2 regions of the Pandoraea sp. NE5 genome follow, and region 2 is predicted to be linked to the other one. Evidence: predicted binding sites of a transcription regulator. Region 2 holds the regulator's gene; the other holds the start of a gene.
What was found. The regulator sigma-54, encoded in region 2, starts transcription at its own class of promoters, with help from an activator protein. The targets are predictions, from matches to a motif close to TGGCANGNAANCTGCTTT.
Positions count from the first base shown of each region.

Region 1: the regulator sigma-54 is predicted to act here: its motif matches at 8,099-8,116, upstream of prpB (methylisocitrate lyase).

Region 1 covers NZ_AP025517.1:3,402,369-3,413,936, forward strand. Annotated here, with positions in the region: gene PanNE5_RS15545 (cytochrome P450/oxidoreductase) at 1-8, opposite strand, end outside; gene PanNE5_RS15550 (IclR family transcriptional regulator) at 239-1,162, shown strand; gene PanNE5_RS15555 (ABC transporter substrate-binding protein) at 1,313-2,917, shown strand; gene PanNE5_RS15560 (hypothetical protein) at 3,308-3,433, shown strand; gene PanNE5_RS15565 (hypothetical protein) at 3,566-4,207, opposite strand; gene PanNE5_RS15570 (MetQ/NlpA family ABC transporter substrate-binding protein) at 4,546-5,355, shown strand; gene PanNE5_RS15575 (hypothetical protein) at 5,523-5,684, shown strand; gene prpR (propionate catabolism operon regulatory protein PrpR) at 5,713-7,842, opposite strand; gene prpB (methylisocitrate lyase) at 8,196-9,086, shown strand; gene prpC (2-methylcitrate synthase) at 9,115-10,266, shown strand; gene acnD (Fe/S-dependent 2-methylisocitrate dehydratase AcnD) at 10,413-11,568, shown strand, end outside.
Region 2 covers NZ_AP025517.1:904,989-916,556, reverse strand. Annotated here, with positions in the region: gene mutY (A/G-specific adenine glycosylase) at 1-154, shown strand, start outside; gene rapZ (RNase adapter RapZ) at 170-1,045, opposite strand; gene PanNE5_RS04220 (PsiF family protein) at 1,276-1,587, opposite strand; gene hprK (HPr(Ser) kinase/phosphatase) at 1,734-2,699, opposite strand; gene ptsN (PTS IIA-like nitrogen regulatory protein PtsN) at 2,797-3,252, opposite strand; gene hpf (ribosome hibernation-promoting factor, HPF/YfiA family) at 3,482-3,835, opposite strand; gene PanNE5_RS04200 (RNA polymerase factor sigma-54) at 3,978-5,465, opposite strand; gene lptB (LPS export ABC transporter ATP-binding protein) at 5,560-6,330, opposite strand; gene lptA (lipopolysaccharide transport periplasmic protein LptA) at 6,356-7,054, opposite strand; gene lptC (LPS export ABC transporter periplasmic protein LptC) at 7,051-7,710, opposite strand; gene PanNE5_RS04180 (KdsC family phosphatase) at 7,734-8,219, opposite strand; gene PanNE5_RS04175 (KpsF/GutQ family sugar-phosphate isomerase) at 8,327-9,307, opposite strand; gene PanNE5_RS04170 (monovalent cation:proton antiporter family protein) at 9,513-11,495, shown strand.

The DNA.
Region 1 (11,568 bases), 2.5 Mb from region 2:
TGGCTCATCCGTTCACGCTCTCTGGGTCCGGTGTGACGAGCGCCGCGTTGGGCTCGCGACGACACGCGCAATATGGAACAAGTGTAGAGGAGCGATCACGCGATCGGGCGGTGCGCCTCTCCTCCCTGGAATTTATTAAGCGTAAATATAATACGCATTGCGTAATTTGGTGGACTGGGGTTAACCTCTAGCCTTGCCGATGCCGGACAATATCGCTTTGCATCATAAAATCTCGGCGATGACGACAAGCAAACGACCCACCGCAGACCTCCCGCGCAGCGCCGATACGCCTGTACGCGCGACGACCGGCCTCACGCCATCGCGCACCGATGCCCCTCATGACGACGATGTTACCGACGCACCGCGCGAGCGCGGGCGCCGTCAACGCGTGCAATCGGCCGAGACCGGCATGGTCGTGCTCAAGGGGCTGGCCCGGCTGGGCGGTCGCGCGAGCCTGACCGCGCTCGCCCAGCATGTACAGCAAAGTCCGGCCAAAGTGCATCGGTATCTAATGAGTCTCGTGGAGGAGGGCCTCGTCGCGCAGGACACCGACTCGCAGCACTACCATCTCGGACTCGAAGCGATGCTCATCGGCGTGGCGGCGATGCGGCAGGCCGACCCGGTGCGTGCGGCCGAACCGGCGCTCGTGCGCTTGCGCGAAGCCTTCGATGTCACCTGCTTCATCGCCGTCATGGGCAACAAGGGACCGACCATCGTGCGTTTCGAGGAGCCGGGCCTGCCCGTGACGATCAACGTGCGCATCGGGTCGGTAATGTCGATGCTCTGGTCGGCCGCCGGCCGTGTTTTTCTCGGATGCCTGGACGATCCGCAAGTGATGGCGATGGCCGAAGCCGAGTTGGCCCATGCCTCGCCGGAGCAACGCGCACAGCTCGATGCGTCCGATCCCATCGGCGCGCTGCGTGCCGAGGTGCGCGCCGCGCAGGGGGCAAGCGTTCGCGACACCAACCTGACGGGGATCAGCGCGCTGGCCGCGCCGGTCTTCAACTACGACGGCCGCTTGGTCGGCGTCGTCACCGCGCTGGGTGCCACGGGCGGGTTCGACGCGCGCATGGACGGCCCGATTGGCGAGGCGGTGCGCCGCGAAGCCTTGTCCGCAAGCCATGCGCTGGGCTATCGTCCGACGCTGCCGTCCGGCGCCTGATGGGGCGGCGTTTCGCAGAACTGACGATCGGTTTCAGGATTCGGGACAGCGAGTGTCGGCGCGGGCCCCAACGCAAGGGCGATTGGCCTGAATCTGCGCTATTCTGACCCGCTGTTTTTCACCGTCATCGACTTCCTGGAGGAGACACCCATGCGTCGTCGCTCGCGCCGTATTTTCGCTGCCGCTCTGACGGCCCTGTCGCTGCCGATGGTGCCGCTCGCCGTGCATGCCAAGGCGCTCACCGTATGCACCGAAGCCAGCCCCGAAGGCTTCGACGTCGTGCGCTACAACTCGCTGACGACGACCAATGCGTCGGCCGACCCGGTGTTCAATCGCCTGGTCGAGTTCGATGCGGCGCAACGCAAGGTCGTGCCCAGCCTGGCGACCCAGTGGAGCGTCAGCCCCGACGGCCTGACCTACACGTTCACGCTGCGCCCGAACGTGAGCTTCCACAGCAACAGCCTGTTCAAGCCGACGCGCGCGTTCAATGCCAACGACGTCGTCTTCACGTTCGAGCGCATGCTCGACGACAAGGCGCCGTGGCACAAGCTCACGCCGTCGGGCTTCCCGCATGCGCAATCGCTCTCGCTGGGCAAGCTGATCAAATCGGTGCAGAAGGTCGACGACCACACCGTTCGCTTCACGCTGTCCGAGCCGGATGCCGTGTTCCTGTCGATGCTCTCGATGGGCTTCGCGTCGATTTATTCGGCCGAGTACGCCGACAAGCTCATCGCGATCAACAAGCCGGGCGAGATGAACGCGCGGCCCATCGGCACGGGCCCGTTTGTCTTCCGTAGCTATCAGAAGGACAGCGTCGTGCGGTACGACGCCAACAAATCGTACTTCGGCGGCGCGCCGGCCTCGGATCGTCTCATCTACACGATTGTGCCGGACGCAGCCGTGCGCGCGCAGAAGGTGAAGGTGGGCGAGTGCCAGATCGCGCTCTCGCCCAAACCGGTCGACGTGCAGGCAGCGCGCAGCGACAAGGCGCTCCGGGTGGTCGAGACACCGGCATTCATGACGGCGTTCGTCGCGATCAACACCCAGCACAAGCCGCTCGACGATAAGCGAGTCCGTCAGGCGCTGAACATGGCGTTCGACCGCGCGAACTACGTCAAGCAGGTGTTCGAAGGGGCCGCAACGCCAGCCACCAACGTGTATCCGCCCAATACGTGGAGCTTCGCGAGGAATGTGGTCGCGTATCCGCTGGACATCGCCAAAGCGAAGCAGCTGCTCGCCGACGCGGGCTTCCCGCAAGGGTTCGAGACGACGATCTGGACGCGCCCGACGGGCAGTCTGTTGAACCCGAACCCACGTCTGAGCGCCGAGATGCTGCAAAGCGATCTCGCCAGGATTGGTGTTCGGGCGCGGATCAAGACCGTGGAGTGGGGCGAGCTGATTCGTCGCGGCAAGGCGGGAGAACATGATTTGCTCTTCATGGGCTGGTCGGGCGACAACGGCGACCCCGATAACTTTCTGACGCCGCAGTTCAGTTGCGCGGCCGTGCAATCAGGCACCAATTTCGCGCGCTTTTGCGACAAAGACCTTGACCAGTTGATCAGCGAAGGCAAACGCTCTCATGATCTCGCCGCGCGAACCGTGAAGTATCAGGTCGCGCAGCGCATGATCAAGGACGATGCGCTCTGGATTCCATTGGCGCACCCGATTGCTGCGGTCATCACGCGCGCGGACGTGACCGGATACGAGGTGAGTCCGTTCGGCCGACAGGACTTCTCCGCCGTGCAAGTCAAGTAAGCCCCACGCCGATGGTTCGACCATGCCCGCCGTCGGGGCATGGTCGAGCCGTTGGGTCCTTAAGGGCATTGTCGCGGCATCCCCCCCTCTGGCGAGCGCTCTGCTTCGCCAAACTGCACATCTGAAACCTTTCTGAATTCCACCATTTCGCGTTGAACGGCTACCGGGCGTTCTGTGACGCGAGCCGCTCATCATGCGCGCCTCATGCACCGCTCAACCTTGCCTCATGAACCGGTCGTCCGTGCGGTGGATTGCCACAATGATGGGGCGTGTTGTAGGCGTTTCAGGAACGATACGTTTTCGGCGCACCGCTTCACGATGTCTCGCAAATTAAGGTATTAATTTGTTTTAAATCAATAGTTTACAGTGATTGGCACGGAAATCGCGTATATGAATCGCGTATGGCGAAGCGCCAACCCGAACTTCCAGCAGGCTGTTGGCGAGGTACTCCTGTGCTCGCGTGCATGGGACGGCCAGCTATTGCCCGCGATTTTCGCTGACGTGCTCGCGCCGTAACGCAGCCTATGTTGGCCGAGGGGTGCGTGTGTCGAAGTGAGTGTGCGCGGGGAGGGAACCATGAACGGGTTCAAGGCGACTTTGGTGACGGCAGCCGCAGCGGTTGTGCTGTGCGGCATTTCGATCAACGCATTACATGCGGCGGGAGGCGGTGGGCACGGTGGTGGCGGTGGCATGGGCTTTGGTGGCGGCAGTAGCGGCGGGCTGGGTGCCTTTGGTGGCCCCGGAGGATTTGGGAATGGCTTTGGCGCCGGTGCCGGCATAGGTGGCGCAGGCGGCTGCGGTTGCGGCGGTCACAGTGGCGGCGGCGGTGGGCCCGGCGGCGGCGGAGGCGGGGGGCCCGGCGGCGGTGGCGGTGGTGGTGGTGGTGGTGGTGGTGGTGGTGGTGGTGGTGGTGGTGGCGGTGGTGGCGGTGGTGGCGGTGGCGGTGGCGGTGGCGGTGGCGGTGGCGGTGGCGGCGGCGGTGGCGGCGGTGGCGGTGGCGGTGGCGGTGGCGGCGGTGGCGGTGGCAACGCCCCCGGCGGCAGTGCCGGCGCCAGCAGCGGCGGAGGCGTGGGGGCTTCCGGACCGGGCGGTCGTGGCATCGGTGGCGCGGCCGGCGGAAACGGGCTTGCCGCGTTCGGCGGCCCCAGCGGTTTTGGCGGTGGCGGTGGATGTTCGATGAACGGCTTGAATGGTGAGGAGACGTGCCCCTGAGTCAGTCCCGCGTGGGCCGTCCGCGTTCGGCACAACGCGGGCGGGCGCTTGCCTGCGGCATTTGCCGATGCCTGCCAACGCGCTTTGCAGGTTTATCGTCGGTTCCTGATGCGACCGGCTGACGGCCTCGCCGTCAGCCGTGCCACCCCCCCGGCCCGTGATCAGGCAGTTCTCCCGGCGACACGCCCCTTCGGATGACCGAAGGGGCGTTTTTTTATGCGACCGATGAATCGACGCGCGGAGGATATCGAAATGCCGATTGTGTATTTCGCGTAAACCCGTATCTATGGCAGCATCCTGGGTCTGGGCCGTGCAAGGGCGTTGCCGTCCCTTGTGCGACCGTTGTGGACCCATCAAGTCCGCCCCATCGAACGGGCGCTCAACAGGCGCCAAATGAGCAATAGGAGAAATCGCACATGCTGTCCCGTCAACTGATTCACGCGTTCCTCGGCGCCACGTTTGCGCTGGCCTCTCTCGGTGCCACGGCCCAGACGGCCGCCAAACCCCTGAAGGTCGGCACCATGGCCGGCTCGGATGCGCAGATCTTCGAAGTCGTCAAGAAGGTCGCCCATCAGCGCGGCCTCGAGATCAAGATCATCGAGTTCAGTGACTACGCACAGCCGAACGCCGCGCTCGACGCCGGCGACCTGGACGCCAACGGCTTCCAGCACAAGCCGTTCCTCGACAGTCAGGTCAAGGATCGCGGCTACAAGATCGTGAGCGCCGGTCTCACGTACGTCTCACCGCTGGGCTACTACTCGAAGAAGTACAAGTCGCTGAAGGATCTGCCGAATGGCGCCAAGGTCGGTATTCAGAACGACCCGTCCAACGGCAACCGTGCGTTGCTCCTGCTGCAGAAGGAAGGCCTGATCAAGCTGCGTGCCGGTGCTGGCGTCAATGGCAAGAACGCGACCCCGCTGGACATCGCCGAGAACCCGAGGAAGCTGAAGATCGTGGAACTGGAAGCGGCGCAACTACCGCGTGCGCTGCCGGATCTGGATGCCGCCTCGATCAACACCAACTTCGCGGCACAAGCCGGTCTCGTGCCGAAGCGCGACGCGATCGCCATCGAAGATCTGAAGGGGCCCTACGCCAACCTGATTGCCGTGCGCGCACAAGACCTGAACAAGCCGTGGGTCAAGCAACTGGTCGACGCCTATCACTCCGACGAAGTGAAGGCATTCATCGAGACGCAGTTCAAGGGCGCGCTGATTCCCACGTGGTAATCGTCGGCGTTCCGTGCGATGCGCATCGCGCGCGTCGTTCGTCGTAGGTCATGGACCGGGGTTTCGACCCCGGTTTTTTTATGTCGTCGCGACGGACATATGGCTACGCAGGCATGACATCGTTTGACTAGAATGGAAAGTGAGATTCGGACCGACGGGAGGTCGCCATGTCCATGCTCAACGTTTCGATGATGCTTGTGGCGCTGCTTGTCGGCTTCGCCATCGGCATGTTCTTCGACCATTTCTGGGTAACGCATCACGACGAGCCGTCCCAGCACAGGCGCCTGGATTGGCACGAGATGTGGGACCGCATCCGTCACCAGCACTGACGAGCGGGCCGTACCTGAAGCGCAAGCCTCAGCCGTCGACAGTGTCGCGCAGTTTGCGCCAGAGCGTGGAGCGGCTGATGCCGAGTGCCTCGCAAGCGGCGCCGCGGTCGCCACCGCACGCCGCCAACGTGGCGTGAATGCGGGCAAGGTCTTCGGCTGCGCGACGGGCACGACCTGTCAGCGGCGCTGACGCTGAGTGTGATGTTTCGACGCCGGGGACGCGGGCGCGATGGGTGTCGTGCGCGCCAAATTCGCGTCCGTTGGTCGTGTTGATGACATCGGGCGGCATCGGTGTGCCCAGTTCATCGGTCATCGCGCCCAACTCCGGGGCAATCTCGACCAACCTTGCACGGCTGATCTCGTGCGCGTCGACGACATCCGCGCATACGACGGCAATGCGTTCCAGCAGGTTTTCCAGTTCGCGGACATTGCCCGGCCAGCGATAGGTCGCGAGCAGCGGCATGAGCGACGCCTGCAGCGCTTCGACGCTCATGCGCGCCCCCGCGCGGGCGAGTGCGCGTTCGAGAAAGAGGGGGGTGAGGCGCGGCAAGTCCTCCATGCGTTCGCGCAGTGCCGGCAGCACCATGCGCAGGATGTTGAGCCGGTAGTACAAGTCTTCGCGGAACCCCCCTGCAGCCACCCGCTGGCGAAGGTCGCGGTGAGTGGCCGCAATCACGCGCACGTCGCAGGGCACGGGCTCGGTCGCGCCAAGTCGCAGCACCTCGCGCTCCTGCAGCACCCGCAACAGACGCGTTTGCAGCGGCATCGGCATTTCACCGATTTCGTCGAGAAAAATGGTGCCGTTGTGCGCCGTCTCGAACAACCCCGCCTTGCCGCCGCGCCGCGCGCCCGAGAAGGCGCCGTCTTCATAGCCGAACAGTTCGCTCTCGAGCAGCGTTTCCGGAAACGCCGCGCAGTTGATGGCGACGAACGGATAGTCGCGCCGTCGACTGGCATTGTGAATGCCTTGTGCGAGCAGCTCCTTGCCGGTGCCGCTCTCGCCGTGGACGAGTACGGTCGAGTCGGTCTGGGCGTAGCGGCGTGCCAATGCACGCACCTGCGACATCGCGTCGGAATCGCCGATCAGATCGTCGAGGCGATAGCGCGCCACGAGATGGCGTGGGCGATGGCGCGAGCGTAGCGAGCGATCCACGCGCGCAAACGACTGCGAGTCCTGGCACGTCAGCAGCGCGCCCGTGAGCGTGCCCTGGTCGAGCAAGGGAATGCGATTGATGACCCACGTTTTGCCGGCCATCGAGACAATGGCCTCGAGTTCGGCGCTCGCGCTCTCCAGCGTGCGCGCGATGTCGAGCGCCGGGGCGATGGCATCGAGCGGACGGCCGACCGCATCGGCAACGCTCACGCCGAGCATGCCCGCCATCGGGGCGTTGATCGCTTCGATGCGCCCGTTCAGATCGACGGCAGCGACCCCTTCGTGCAAGTGTCGCAGCACGGTATCGAGCCGCTCGCGGCGTTGCGCTTCGATGCGTCCGAAGCGCGCGACTTCGAGTGCCGTGTCGAACGCGGCGCGCACCGAATCCTGCGAATAGAGAAAGACGCCCGCGAGTCCGGCTCGCTCGGCCAGTTCAGTCACCAGCCCGGGGCCGACAATGACCTCGATGCCTTCGTCGCGCAGCCGGTGCACAAGGTCTTCCGCATCGTGGCGGTCGAAATAGGCGTGTTGCGAGATGTCGAGGTGGAACGCGCTCTTGAAGCGCTCAAATTCTGGCGCGGGTCGGGCATACGACACCAGCGCGATACGCGACGCGGGCGAGGGCGCAGGCCGCGCGCGGCGCGCCCGTGCCAGCGCATGCATCACGTCGAAGCCCGTCACTTTCACGAGCACCACGGGCAGGGCAAGGCGCTCGCGCAGGAAGGCACCGTTCGAGCCAGCGGCGACAATGCCGTCAACACTGCCCGCGGGCAGGCGCTCCAAGGCTTCGATGACGGCTTCATAGCCTTTGTCGATGATCTGCACCTCGGCTTGCGCGGCGTAGTCCGGCACGATGTCGCGGTACAACTCGCCGAGCTTGCTGATGCCCACGGCCCAGATCACGGGTTTTCGAACGGCGGTGACCGGTTGCGCAAACCCCGCGCGCGCGGCGCTCGGAGCCGCCGTCGACAGGCGAGGGGGTATCGCGGGGGAGAAATCTGGCATGACCGGACTCATCGATAGGTGCAGGTGGGTGCGCGGCGCACGGACGCGGGCCACCGCAGGAGACTGACTCGAATCGTAGCATAATGCAACTACACGTTTCATATTATGTTTCAATATGAAACATAGTGCGACGAATGTCCGGCGCGAAGCGACGCATTCGACTTGACGCGCGCGTCACATCCGAGAAGAATTTCCGCTGCGAAATGAATGTCTTAGCGATGCGACGGTGCAGTTGGCGCGCGTCCGGATAGCGGGCTGGCACGGCCATTGCTAAGTACCTTGCCATCACTCAACCCATGTGCGATTTGGCAGCTTCCACCGCCGGCCGCACACGACACGATCGAGGCACTCACGTGACGCAAACCCATCGTTCGGCCGGCGCCGCTTTTCGCGAGGCCGTCAAGACCGAGCAACCCTTGCAGGTTGTCGGCGCCATTAACGCGAATCACGCCTTGCTGGCCAAGGCGGCTGGTTTCAAGGCGATCTATCTCTCCGGCGGCGGTGTCGCGGCGGGGTCGCTCGGCCTGCCCGATCTGGGCATCTCCACGCTCGACGACGTGCTCACCGACGTGCGCCGCATCACCGACGTATGCGATCTGCCGTTGCTCGTCGACGTCGATACCGGCTTCGGGCCGTCGGCGTTCAACATCGCGCGCACGGTGCAGTCGCTCATCAAGTTTGGCGCGGGCGCCATGCATATCGAGGATCAGGTCGGCGCGAAGCGTTGCGGCCATCGTCCCGGCAAGGCCATTGTGAGCCAGCAGGAGATGGTCGATCGCATCAAGGCGGCGGTCGACGCCCGCACCGACGAGAACTTCGTCATCATGGCGCGCACCGATGCACTGGCCGTGGAAGGTCTGCAGGGGGCCATCGATCGCGCATGCGCCTGCGTCGAAGCCGGCGCCGACATGATCTTCCCGGAAGCGATGACCGAGTTGCCGATGTACCGCCAGTTCGCCGATGCCGTGAAAGTGCCGGTGCTCGCGAACATCACGGAGTTCGGCGCGACACCGCTGTTCACTGTGGAAGAACTCAAGAGTGCGCAGGTCGGTCTTGTGCTGTACCCGCTCTCGGCCTTCCGCGCCATGAACAAGGCGGCGCAGAACGTCTATCAGACGATTCGCCGCGACGGCACGCAAAAGGCCGTGCTCGACACGATGCAAACCCGCGCCGAACTCTATGAGAGCATCGGCTACCACGCTTACGAACAGAAGCTCGACGCGCTGTTCGCCCAACAGAAATAACTGAATCCCTGATCCTGGAGGAATGAGCATGAGCGAGACGACTGCCACCGGCTTCAAGCCAAAGAAATCCGTCGCCCTGTCGGGGGTGACTGCGGGCAACACCGCGCTGTGTACGGTGGGCCGTTCGGGCAACGATCTGCATTACCGCGGCTACGATATTCTGGATCTGGCCCAGACCTCGGAGTTCGAGGAAATCGCGTACCTGCTCGTCTATGGCAAGCTGCCGAGCGTGGCGGAGCTGCGCGGCTACAAGGCCAAGCTCAAGGCGCTGCGCGGCCTGCCGGCCGCCGTCAAGGACGCGCTCGAGACCGTACCGGCCGCCGCCCACCCGATGGACGTGATGCGCACGGGCGTCTCGGTGCTGGGCACCGTGTTGCCGGAGAAGGACGATCACAATGTGCCGGGCGCGCGCGACATCGCCGACCGTCTGATGGCCAGCTTCGGCTCGATGCTGCTGTACTGGTACCACTTCAGCCACAACGGCGTGCGCATCGATGTGGAGACCGACGACGACAGCATCGGCGGCCACTTCCTGCACCTGCTGCACGGCGAAAAGCCGTCGGACTTGTGGGTGCGCGCCATGCACACGTCGCTGATCCTTTACGCGGAGCATGAATTCAACGCGTCCACGTTCACCGCGCGCGTGATCGCGGGCACGGGCTCGGACATGCACTCCGCCATCACCGGCGCCATTGGCGCCTTGCGCGGCCCGAAGCACGGCGGCGCGAACGAAGTGGCGTTCGAGATCCAGAAGCGCTATGACTCGCCCGACGACGCCGAGGCCGATATCCGCCGCCGCGTCGAGAACAAGGAAGTGATCATCGGCTTCGGTCACCCGGTCTACACCGTGAGCGATCCGCGCAACAAGGTCATCAAGGAAGTCGCGCACGAATTGTCGAAGGATCAGCAGAATACGAAGATGTACGACATTGCCGAGCGTCTGGAATCGGTGATGTGGGACGTCAAGAAGATGTTCCCGAACCTGGACTGGTTCAGCGCTGTGAGCTACCACATGATGGGCGTGCCCACCGCGATGTTCACGCCGCTGTTCGTGATTGCGCGCACGTCGGGCTGGAGCGCCCACGTCATCGAGCAGCGCATCGACAACAAGATCATTCGTCCGAGCGCCAATTACACCGGTCCGGAAGATCAGCAGTTCGTGCCGATCGACAAGCGCTGAGTCTGCCTGCGTCGGGCCTTCCTTGCCCGGAAGGCCCCGGGGCGGCGGTCGCTTCGCCGCTGTCCCGCGCAGGCGTCCGGCACGCAGGCGCATCGTCTGCTTACGGGTTACGCTGCCATCCACCGGGCCGATACTTTCCTCACATGATGAATTCCGAATACCGTAAATCCCTGCCCGGGACGTCGCTCGATTACTTCGACGCCCGCGCCGCTGTCGAGGCCATTGCGCCGGGCGCCTACGACACGCTGCCCTACACGTCGCGCGTGCTGGCCGAGAACCTCGTGCGCCGCTGCGATCCGGCGGCACTGACCGACGCCCTCAAGCAACTGATCGAGCGACGCCGCGATCTCGATTTCCCCTGGTTTCCTGCTCGCGTGGTGTGTCACGACATTCTCGGCCAGACCGCGCTGGTCGATCTCGCCGGGCTGCGCGACGCCATCGCGGCGCAAGGCGGCGATCCCGCGCTCGTCAATCCGGTCGTGCCGACGCAACTCGTCGTCGATCACTCGCTCGCCGTCGAGTGCGGCGGCTTCGATCCCAACGCGTTCGCCAAGAACCGCGCCATCGAAGATCGTCGCAATGAAGATCGTTTCGACTTCATCAACTGGACGAAGCAGGCGTTTCGCAACGTCGACGTGATTCCGCCGGGCAATGGCATCCTGCACCAGATCAATCTTGAGCGCATGAGCCCTGTGATCCAGGTCTCGGACGGCGTGGCTTATCCGGACACGCTCGTGGGCACCGACTCGCATACGCCGATGGTCGATGCGCTGGGCGTGATCGCCGTCGGTGTGGGCGGTCTGGAAGCCGAGAGTGTGATGCTCGGGCGCGCGTCGTGGATGCGTCTGCCGGATATCGTCGGCGTGGCACTGACGGGCAAGCCGCAGCCGGGGATCACGGCGACGGATATCGTGTTGGCGCTCACCGAATTCCTGCGCAAGGAGAAAGTGGTGTCCGCCTACCTGGAGTTCTATGGCGACGGGGCGGCAAACCTCACGCTGGGCGACCGCGCCACGATCTCGAACATGGCGCCCGAGTTCGGCGCCACGGCGGCGATGTTCTACATCGACGCGCAAACGATCAAGTATCTGAAGCTCACCGGTCGCGAGGACGCCCAGGTCGCGCTGGTCGAGACCTATGCGAAGCAGACCGGCCTCTGGGCCGACACGCTGACGCACGCGCAATACGAGCGCGTGCTTACGTTCGATCTGTCGAGCGTGGTGCGCAACATCGCTGGCCCATCGAATCCGCACAAGCGTGTGCCGACGAGTGAGTTGGCCGCGCGCGGCATCAGCGGCAAGG
Region 2 (11,568 bases):
CGCGAGCGCCGCGGTGCCGCCAAACGGCTCGCGCCACGCGTGGCTGGACGCCGCCGGCGTTGCCGCCGCCGGCCTACCCTCGCCGATCCGCAAGATTGCCGATGCCTTGTCGATCGGTTCGCCGAGCGACGGCCAACTGTCGTTGCCGACCTGAGCGGGCTGTTCCGGTTCAGGTCGTCGACTCGAGCGGGGCGAGTTCGCGATGGCGTACCAGCACGCTGGCTTCGGAGCGAAAGCGCTTGCCCAGCGTTTCGGCGATGAACACGGAGCGGTGTTGACCGCCCGTGCAGCCGATCGCCACCGTCAGGTAACTGCGGTTGTCGCGCATATAGCTCGGCAGCCATTTCTGCAGATAGGCGCCGATATCGTTGGTCATCTCGTCGACTTCGGGGATGGCCGACAGGAAGTCGATCACCGGTTGATCGCGACCGGTCAGCGGACGCAGCTGCGTGTCGTAATACGGATTGGGCAGCGAGCGCACGTCGAAGACGAGATCGGCGTCGAGCGGCACGCCATGCTTGAATCCGAAGGACTCGAACATCAGTGTGAGTCCGGTGTGATCGTGCTGGACGAACTCGCGGATCCAACGGCGCAACGCGCTCGCGCGCAAATTGCTGGTGTCGATCTGGTGACCGAGTTCGGCCACGCTGTTGAGCATTTCGCGCTCGGTCTCGATCGCTTCGACCAGCGAACCATTGGCCGAGACGGTATCGTCGCTCGTCACGGAGAGCGGGTGACGGCGGCGTGTCTCCGAGAAGCGCTGAACCAGCGTTTGCGTGGTGGCGTTGAGGAACAGGGCTCGCACGTCGTGACCGAAGCGGCGCAGGCCGCCAATGATCGGCGGCAGATCGGCAAGCGAGCCGCCGCTGCGCGCGTCGATGGCAACGGCGAGACGTGTGTAGTTCTGCGTTTCGAGATACTCGGCGAGTTCAGGGAGAAAGCGCGACGGTAGATTGTCGACGCAGTAGTAACCCGCATCTTCGAGGACGTTCAGGGCGAGCGATTTGCCGGAACCCGAAACGCCGGTAATCAGTACGATCTTCATGAGATTCCCCGGATACAGCGATCATGGTAAGCGATTGTGTCGTATGGGTGTCGAGCGGCCAAAAAGAAGAACGTTCCATGCGTTTTTGCTCCATTCGCGAGAATGACGCGCGAGAAACGACAACGGCGCCCGCGAGGGGCGCCGTTGTGTCAGCCTGTGGGCAGGCTCGCCGCTTATCCGTCCATCCGTCGATTCGTCAGAAGGTCGGTGCGGGAAAGCCCCCGGTGCGCTTACTTGTTCGACAGGCACGACTTCATGAACGCCTTGCGATCGTCGCCCTTCTTGTCGCCAGCCTGGGCATTGCAGGTCTTCATCTTTTCCTGCTGGGTCTGCTTGGCGGCGGGCTTGTTCGACAGGCATTCCTTCATGAACGCCTTGCGATCGTCGCCTTTCTTGCTGCCAGCTTGCGCATTGCAGACGCCCATCTTGCTTTGTTGGGTATTGGCAGCCTTGGGCGCAGGTGCGGGGGCGGCCGTCTGGGCAAACACGGGCGATGCGAGCAGCGGGGATACCAGAAGCAATGCAGCGAATGCTTTTTTCATGATCGTCTCTCCATAAGGTCGACACGCACGGGATTGGACCGCGTGGCGATTACAACATGAAAGAAAACGCGCCGCAATCGCGCGGCGTTGACAGAAAGACGCAGAAATTGCGGTAAACCCGGGGCATTCGTCCGGCAGGAGATCGCTCAGAGCAGCCGATTCTGCATGCCGTCCGGATCTTGCATGGCTTGACGCTGGCGCTCCATGAAATCCTTGAGGGTGTCGATGCCACGCAGTTGCAGGATCGTGTTGCGCACGGCGGCTTCGACCAGCACGGCGAGGTTTCGCCCGGCCGCCACTTGCAGAATCACCTTGTTGATGGGCAGGCCCAGCACATCCACGGTTTGCGCTTCGAGCGGCAGCCGCTGGAATTCGCCATCGGGGCGGCGCACCAACTGAACGATCAACTTGAGCTTCATTTTCCGGCGCACGGCCGTCTCACCGAAGATCGTCTTGATGTCGAGCAAACCCAGGCCGCGCACTTCCAGCAGGTTTTGCAGCAGCGGCGGGCAACGGCCTTCGACGAAATCCGGCCCGAGGCGCACGAAATCGACCGCATCGTCTGCTACCAGTCCGTGACCGCGGCTGATCAGTTCCAGGCCGAGCTCGCTCTTGCCGAGGCCGGAATCGCCGGTGAGCAGCACCCCCATGCCCAGAATGTCGAGAAATACGCCGTGCATCGTGCATCGCGGGGCGAACACACGCGAAATGTACATGCGCAGACTGTCGATGACCGCCGCCGTCGACATCGGCGTGGTGAACAGTGGCGTGGAGGAGCGGGTACAGCGCAGTACGAGATCGGGCGGGGCTTCGAGGCCGTCGGCCACCACGAGGAACGGCGGCTCGAGCGCGATGACTTCGCCCATGTGGCGCTTGCGGTTTTCGTCCGTGAGGCGCTGGTAGTAGCGCAGCTCGGCCTCGCCAAGCACCTGAATCCGGTTCGGGTGAATGAGGTTCAGGTGACCCACGAGGTCGGCGCTGGAGGTGGCCGTCGACACGCTCTCGGGCGTGAAGCCACGTTCCCACCCCTCGTGCCCGGTCAGCCACGACAAACGCAGCGTGGCGGCGTTGTCGTCGAAAATGCTTTGCGCGTTGATGCCGGTCAGTTCCACCGCGTCGCCTCGTTCGGTTGGGGTTGGGTGCTACGGAGTTCGTCCTGCGTCGCGGCGCGATACCCCGAAACACCGGGATAGCCGCACCAGCGCCGGCTCAGGGTTGCCAGTTCGCGAGCGCAGTATGGATATCGTCGGCACTCGGCGCGGAGGTCAAGGTCTCGCGCATCGTGCGATCCGAGAGCAACTGCGCAATTTCGGACAATATCTCGAGATGCTGCTGCGTTGCCTGCTCCGGTACCAACAGGAAGAACAGCAGGGACACGGGTTGCGCGTCGGGGGCCTCGAAGGGAATCGGATCGTCCAGGCGCACGAAGGCTGCCATCGGATGCTTGAGGCCCTTGATGCGCCCGTGCGGAATGGCCACACCTTCTCCCAGTCCGGTCGAGCCGAGACGCTCGCGGGCGAACAGATTGTCGGTGACAAGCGCGCGCGACAGGCCGGCATTGTTCTCGAAGAGAAGCCCGGCTTGCTCGAAGACGCGCTTCTTGCTGGTGACAGACAGTCCAAGCAATATGTTGGACGCAGGTAAGAGTTTGACTAAACGGTTCATCTTGTAATGCGGGCGAACGCATGGTCGCCCTCCAGCCCCCCGGTTGACCTCGCATTATAGACCACCCGTCGACGCACTCCCGGCGATGCGAGGGAGCATGCAAAAGGGGCCGTTCAACGGCCCCGCGGTGGGTGATGCCAGAGACTTACGACAGACGTCGATGTGCGCGTGGGCTTCCTCGCGAATCGCCGTCAGTGTCGGTCAATGCGGCTACCTTGCCCGGACAGACTCATTGCAGCGGTTCCGCCTCGGGAGGTTCCTGGTGCTTGAGGGCCTCGCGGCCATGATCCTGAACCTTGTCCTTGTATTGCATAACCTTGCGGTCGAGCATGTCGATCAGCTTGTCGATGGCGGCGTACATATTCTCGTCACACTTCTCGACGAAAATCTCCTTGCCCTTGAGATACACGGTGACGCTAGCGATCTGGCGTCCGGTCTTCTCCTTGGTCTTGTCGACAGATAGGATCACCTCGGCACCGATGAGCTGGTCGAAATGGCGCAACACGCGTTCAAGCTTGTTGACCACGAATTCGCGCAGCGACGGCGTGAGTTCGAGATGATGTCCACTGATCTTCAGATTCATAGCTGCTCTCCTTGCTGAAATGCCGAAGTGCAGGCCGCGTCACAAGCAACGCTGGCTAGCGGGAGTGCGAGCCATTGGCGTGACGCAATGTCGCACTGCGGCGTGATGCCCCAGCGAGCCAAGATGGCACACCAGGACCGTCCTACAAAGATTTGCGCAAGTTCACTGCGGGAATGCGCATGGCTTCGCGGTATTTCGCGACGGTGCGTCGCGCTACCACGAACCCTTGCTCTGCCAGCAGCTCCGCGATACGGCTGTCGGAAAGGGGGGTCTGCGGATCTTCTGCTCCTATGAGTTGCTTGATGAGTGCGCGGATGGCGGTCGATGAGGCGGCGCCCCCGGCTTCCGTGGCCACGTGTGAACCAAAGAAGTACTTAAGCTCGAAGGTTCCGAATGGAGTGAGCATGTACTTACTGGTTGTCACGCGTGAAATCGTGGATTCATGTAAACCCAGCGTATCAGCAATTTCGCGTAAAACCAAGGGCCGCATGCCGATTTCGCCATGCGTGAAGAAGTTCTTCTGACGCTCGACGATCGCCTGCGACACGCGCAGGATCGTGTCGAACCGCTGTTGGATGTTCTTGATGAGCCAGCGCGCTTCCTGAAGTTGCTGCTGCAGGTTGCCGGTTCCCGGCGCATTGCGGTTGTTGCGAAGGATGCGCGCATACATTTCATTGATGCGCAGGCGCGGCATGACCTCGGGATTGAGTTCGGCGGTCCAGCCGCCGCCTTGCTTGCGCACGAGCACGTCGGGGATGACGTAATCCGCCTGGGGCGAGCCGTAGGCGGCGCCCGGGAACGGGTCGAGCGAGCGAATCAGTTGATGCGCCGCGCGCAGGCTGTCCTCGCTCACGCCCAGCAGACGACGCAACCGTGTGTAGTCGCGCGCGGCGAGCAGCTCCAGATGATCGGAAACGATGCGCAGCGACAGAGTTCGCACGCTGCTTGCCGGCAGCCGCTGGAGTTGCAGGCGAAGGCATTCTGACGGGGTTCGGGCGCCCACGCCTGCCGGGTCGAAGCTCTGCAGCAGCGCGAGCGCGGCGTTGATCTCTTCGGTCTCGAGCCCAAGTTCCTCGGACATTTCCGCCTGCATTTCGTCGAGCAGGGTGCCGAGATAGCCGTCTTCGTCGAGCGATTCGATCAGGAATTCCACCAGCAGGCGATCGCGCGGGCTGGCTTTCGTCAGGCGCAACTGGGCGAGCAGGTGTTCGCGAAGATTGGGATGATCGACGTGCAGTTGCGGCCGCTCATTGTCGTCGTCGTCCGACGCACTGCCCGAGCGGGCAAAGTCGTTCAGGCTCCAGTCGTTGCCACCGTCGCGCGCGTTGTCGTCGAAGCGGGTCTCGCCGTCGAGTTCGCGGGCGTCGTCCTGGCCGCTGGCCGATTCCGGCGTGTCGTTGGTGCTGCTGCTCGACGAGCCCCGCTCATTGCGCAGCGATCCGTCCGTGCCCACACGGATCGTGCCGGCGAGCCAATCGTCCTCGCGCTCGAGCATCGGGTTCTGGGTGAGGGCGTGCTCGACTTCCTGCTGAAGTTCGAGCGTCGACAGTTGCAACAATCGGATGGATTGCTGCAACTGAGGCGTGAGGGTCAGGTGCTGGGAGGTGCGGAGTTGAAGGGTCGGTTTCATAGCATTTCTCGCCTTCATTGTAGAGGCTTTGTCACGCCAGCGAAACCGGCCCGGCCCCCTATCGGAGGCAGGGTTTACATGCGAAAAATTTGCTTTACATCCGGAAGTTTTCGCCCAGATATACGCGCCGCACGCTTTCGTCGGCCACGATCTGGTCGGGCGTGCCGGCGGCGAGCACCGAGCCTTCGCTAATGATGTAGGCGTGATCGCAGATGCCGAGCGTCTCGCGTACGTTGTGGTCGGTAATCAGGACACCGATGCCACGATCTTTCAGAAAACGCACGATTCGCTGGATTTCCAGCACGGCGATCGGATCGACGCCCGCGAACGGTTCGTCAAGCAAAATGAAGCGCGGTTGCGTGGCCAGGGCGCGGGCGATTTCCACGCGGCGGCGTTCGCCGCCCGAGAGCGACATCGCCGGATTTTCGCGCAAATGGCTCACCTGCAACTCGTCGAGCAGCGCTTCGATGCGTCGGTCGATCTCGTCGCGCTTGAGCGGCTTGCCGTGCGCATCGAGCTGCAATTCGAGCACCGCCCGGATGTTGTCTTCGACCGTGAGCTTGCGGAACACCGACGCTTCCTGCGGCAGGTACGAGACGCCCATGCGGGCGCGCTCGTGAATCGGCAGCTCGCTGATCACGTTGCCGTCGAGCTGGATTTCGCCGTCGTCGGCGGGCACGAGGCCCACGATCATGTAGAACGATGTCGTCTTGCCCGCGCCGTTCGGGCCGAGCAGTCCCACGACTTCGCCGCTCTTCACATCGAGCGAGACGTCCTTGACAACAGTACGGGCACCGTATTGTTTCTTGAGCGAGCGCACCACGAGCGCGCTCGGCTTGCCCGATTGACCGTCGCCCGGATGGATCGTCGAGGCGTTGCTATTGGCAGAATTACTCACGCGGATTCCCGATGCTTTTGGAGGGAGACAGCGGCGGCAGATCGCCCTTGGGCGCGGCCGCCGGCTTGCTCGCGCCGCCGGCGCCTGGCTGGTTCGCGCCAGTGGCATTGCGCGGGGCGAGCGTGGCGCGCACGCGGCCGTTCGGATTGTTGGCGTTGACCTGATCGGCACCGCTGTTGGCGGTATAGACCTCGTTGTACGTGTCGTACGTGATCACGCTACCGTGAATTTCGTCGAGCACCCTCGTGCCGCCGGCCAGGCGCTTGAGCGTGGCTTGTGTGGTCAGCGTGGCGACTTCGGTCTTGCCGTTGTAATAGATCGTTTGGCCCCAGCCGTCGATGTATTCGTCCAGGCCGTCGCGCTTCTGGCGCATGTAGGCGAGCGGGCCGCCCGGCTTGTAATAGGCCGTGGCGTACTGATAGCCCTCTGGATCCTGAGTCACTTCGACGCGATCGGCCTTGAGGAGAATCGTCCCCTTGGTCATCGTCACGTTGCCGGTGAAGATGTTGACCTGCTTGAGGTCGTCGTAGCTCATGTGATCCGACTCGATGTTGAGCGGCTTGTCGCGGTCGGCGCGTTCGGCATGGGCGAGCGGCGACGCGAGGGCGCCGAGCATGGCGAAGGCGGCGGCCAGTGCGCGCAGGCGACGCAGCGACAGGGAGACGGGGCGCGGTTGGCGGCGATCGGTCATGGGGTCTTGGGGCCCGGTTTGGTCTGGAGTGGCGCGCTCGGCGCGGCGGCCGGTGCCGGGCGATTGCCGCCCAGTTCCGCCGGCTGGATCGTGCCGTGAACATTGCCGAGCAATTGTACGGCGCGCGAGATGTTATTGAAAATCATGCCATCGCCGTACATCACGGAAGCACCGCGGAACAGCTGGACTGGCAATTCCGTGCGCACGATGTCGTCGTTGACGAGCACCTGGAAGTGCTGGGACAGCGCCCGCATTTGCGGATCGCGCGGTCCGGCCTGACGTACCACGACCGCGTCGTCGTACAGATCGACGACGGACATGTCGGCATTGAGCGTGCCGCGTTTGCTCGTGGCGGTCACTTCCGGTTGATTCGGCGTGAACGCGCGGACGGCGGGCATGGTCATGGCCGTGGTCTGGTCGTCCTCGTAATGCGTCATGTGCACGGCATTGACGCGGTATTGCGTGAGGCCGGTCGCCGACAGGGTGGAGATCACCATGTCGTCGGCGAAGTAATCCGGAATGTGCTGCTTTACATACGGCGCGCGGTCGGCGTCAGACGGCAGCGTGCGTTGCACGAGCCAGTAAGTGCCGGCGGCCAGGCCGGCCAGCACGACGATGGCGACCAGCGAAGCGGGTGAGAGGCGTTGAGTGGCCATGGATGATCGGCTTCCTCGACGCGTCAGGCGAGCGCGTCGGCGAGCAGGGCGTCGTAACGTCCCTGGGCACGCAGAATGAAGTCGCACAGCTCGCGCACGGCGCCTTCGCCGCCGCGCGTGGCGGCAACCCAGTGGCAGCGTGCCCTGACTTCGGCATGGGCATTGGCCGGGCAGGCGGCGAAGCCCACGCGGCTGAGGATCGGCAGATCGGGCCAGTCGTCGCCGATATGGCCGCAAACCTCGCTCGTCACTGACACCTTGGCGCACAGGTCTTCGAATGCGGCGCGTTTGTCCTGCACGCCTTGATAGACGTGTGCGACACGAAGATCGGCCGCGCGTTTGGCGACGATTTCGGACTGGCGTCCGGTGATGATGGCCGTGACGATGCCGACCTCGGCGAGCAGCTTCAGGCCGTGGCCGTCGAGCGAATCGAAGGTCTTGATGACTTCCCCGGCCGGTCCGTAGCGCAGGCCGCCGTCGGTGAGGACACCGTCGACGTCGAACACCATGACACGCAGGCGAGCGGCGCGCGCAGCGGCGTCGGTCACGTCGGTCGCATCAAGCGGGGCGGAACGAGTGGGTTGGGCGATGCTGGGCTGATTCATGGGCAAGCGGCTCACACGACCTTGGCGGCGAACAGGTCGTGCACGTTGAGCGCACCGACGAGGCGGTCGTTCTCGGTCACGAGCAATTGCGTGATGCCGAAACGTTCCATCAGTTCGGCGGCTTCGGCGGCGAGTTGATCGGGGCCGATGCTGCGCGGTCCGGCCTTCATGACGTCGGCCAGCGTGAGCGTGGTGAAATCGAGCGTACGCTTGAACAGGCGGCGCAGGTCGCCGTCCGTGAAGATGCCCACAACGCGATCGTCGGCATCGACAATGGCCGTCATGCCCAGACCCTTGGCGGTCATCTCCAGTAGGGCATCGGACAGGCTGGCATCGGCGCGCACGCGCGGAACGCGCTCGCCGGTGCGCATGACATCGCGCACGAACGTCAGCAGACGTCGACCGAGCGCGCCGCCCGGATGCGACCGGGCGAAGTCCTCGGCGCCGAAACCGCGCGCGTCGAGCAGCGTGACGGCAAGCGCATCGCCCAGGGCGAGAGCGGCCGTGGTGCTGGCGGTCGGTGCGAGGCCCAGCGGGCAGGCTTCTCTGTCGACGTGCGCGTCGAGGTGCACGTCGGACAGGCGCCCCAGGCTGGAGGCGGCGTTGCCGGTCATGGCGATGAGCTTCGCGCCGATGCGCTTTATCATCGGGAGAATGCTGACCAGTTCCCCCGTCTCGCCGGAGTTGGACAGGGCGACAACGACGTCGTCGGTCGTGATCATGCCCAGGTCCCCGTGGCTGGCTTCGGCCGGGTGAACGAAGAAGGCGGGTGTGCCGGTGCTGGCGAACGTGGCGGCCAGTTTGCGGCCGATGTGGCCCGATTTGCCCATTCCGGTGACGACCACGCGCCCGCGGCAGGCGAGCAGCAGAGAGATCGCTTCGAAGAAGCTGTCGTCGAGGTGCGCGGAGACGCGTTCGATGGCGTCGGCTTCGGTGCGCAACACCTCCCGGGCGACCTCGAGTGCCCGGCCTGGATTGATTTTCGCTATCATGCGCGAAGTATATCAAAACGCACGCGGCGCCGAGGACAGCCGCGCCAGGCTTGGACCTGCACCGTTCGAGACCACCCAGGAAGCGGCCCGGTGCCTCGTCGGAGACCACTGCGCCAACGCTATCTGGCACGGCACTTGCATAGCAAGTACCGCGTTCGGTCAGACCGCCAGCATTCAGATTCACTCAGGAAACCCACCTTAGCCGATGGCATCACCGCTCGAACTCACTCTTGTCCTGCTGTTTGCCGCCTGTGTCGGGGTGGTGTTGTTCCGCATGCTTCATCTGCCGCCGATGCTCGGCTACCTGAGCGTGGGCATCGTGATCGGCCCGCACGCGGTCGGGCTGGCCGCCGACACCCAGCGCGTGCAATACCTCGCGGAGTTCGGCGTTGTCTTCCTGATGTTCTCCATCGGCATCGAATTTTCGCTACCGAAGCTCAGGACGATGCGCCGGATCGTGCTCGGGCTGGGCGTATCCCAGGTCATGGGAACGCTGCTCGTGGCGGTGGGACTGGGGGCGCTCGTCAACCTGTTCTGGTCGTTCTCGTGGCAGGCATCGGTGGCGCTGGGCGGCGCGTTGGCCATGTCCTCGACGGCCATCGTCACCAAGATGCTGGCGGAGCGGCTGGAACTCGAGACGGAGCACGGCCGCAACATCATGGGGGTGCTGCTGTTCCAGGATCTGGCAGTCGTGCCATTGCTGATCGTGATCTCGGCACTGGGCGGCAACCCGAAGGCGCTGGTCCTGGCACTGTCGCTGGCCGCGCTCAAGATTAGCGGGGCGCTCGCGCTGCTGCTCTGGATTGGCCAGAAACTGGTCGGACGCTGGTTCCACATCGTGGCAGCGAGGCGCTCGCAAGAGCTGTTCATGCTCAATCTGTTGCTGCTCACGCTCGGATTGGCCTACGTCACCGAGAACCTTGGCCTGTCGATGGCGCTTGGCGCGTTCATTGCCGGCATGCTCATCGCCGAGACGCCGTTCCGCCATCAGGTGGAAGACGACATCAAGCCATTTCGCGACGTGCTGCTGGGGCTGTTCTTCATCACGACCGGCATGCTGCTCGATCCGTCTATCGTGGCGCAGCAGCCGCTGCTCGTGCTGCTGTTCTTCGTTGGCCCGCTGGTCGTCAAATTCACATTGATCGCGGGGCTTGCGCGCCTGTTCGGCAGCCCGCCCGGCACGGCGATCCGCACCGGCCTGGGCCTGGCGCAGGCGGGCGAATTCGGTTTCGTGCTGCTCAATCTGGTGATCGACAGGCACCTGCTCGACCCGTCGCTTTCGCAAGCCGTGCTCGCGGGCATGCTGCTCTCGATGCTGTGTGCGCCGTTTCTCATCATCAACGCCGACCGCATCGCGCTGCGCTTCGTCGCCAATGAGTGGATGATGCAGTCGTTGCAGATGACCAAGATCGCCACGCAGAGCATCAAGACGTCGGGTCACGTCATCATCTGCGGCTACGGCCGGTGCGGCCAGAATCTGGCGCGCATGCTCGAACAGGAGGGCATCGGCTATGTGGCACTCGATCTCGACCCCGATCGAGTGATGGAGGCGGCCAGCTCCGGCGAGACGGTCGTCTTCGGCGACGCCGCCCGGCGCGAGGCGCTGGTCGCGGCCGGGATTCACCGCGCCGCCGGCATCGTGGTGACCTACGACAGCACCCCGGCCGCGTTGAAGGTGCTCTCGCAGGTGCAGGCGCTGGAGCCGACATTGCCGGTGGTCGTGCGCACGGTCGACGACACCCACATGGACGAACTGATCGCGGCGGGCGCGACCGAAGTCGTGCCCGAGATCGTGGAGGGCAGCCTGATGCTGGCATCGCATGCGCTGGTGCTCCTGGGCGTGCCGATGCGCCGCGTGCTGCGCCGGGTGGCGCAGGCGCGTAACGAGCGTTACAGTCTGCTGCGGGGTTACTTTCACGGCCTCGACGACGAGGACGAGGGCGGCGAGCGCGAGCAGGTCAGACTGCAATCGGTGCCGCTCACGCTTCACTCGGACGCGGTCGGGCGCACGCTCGGCGAACTCCGGCTCGACAAGCTCGGCGTGACGGTCACGGCCATCCGTCGGCATGGCATTCGCGGGGTCGAGCCGGTGTCGGAGACGCGTCTGATGGCCGAGGACATCGTGGTGCTGCGCGGATTGCCCGACAAGCTGGTCGCGGCCGAGGCGCGTCTGCGCGGCCACGAATAGACGACCACTAGTCGACGGCCAGACCGTGAAGCGGGCGCGCTGTCGGGGCGTGCTGCTGGGGCGTGCTGATGGG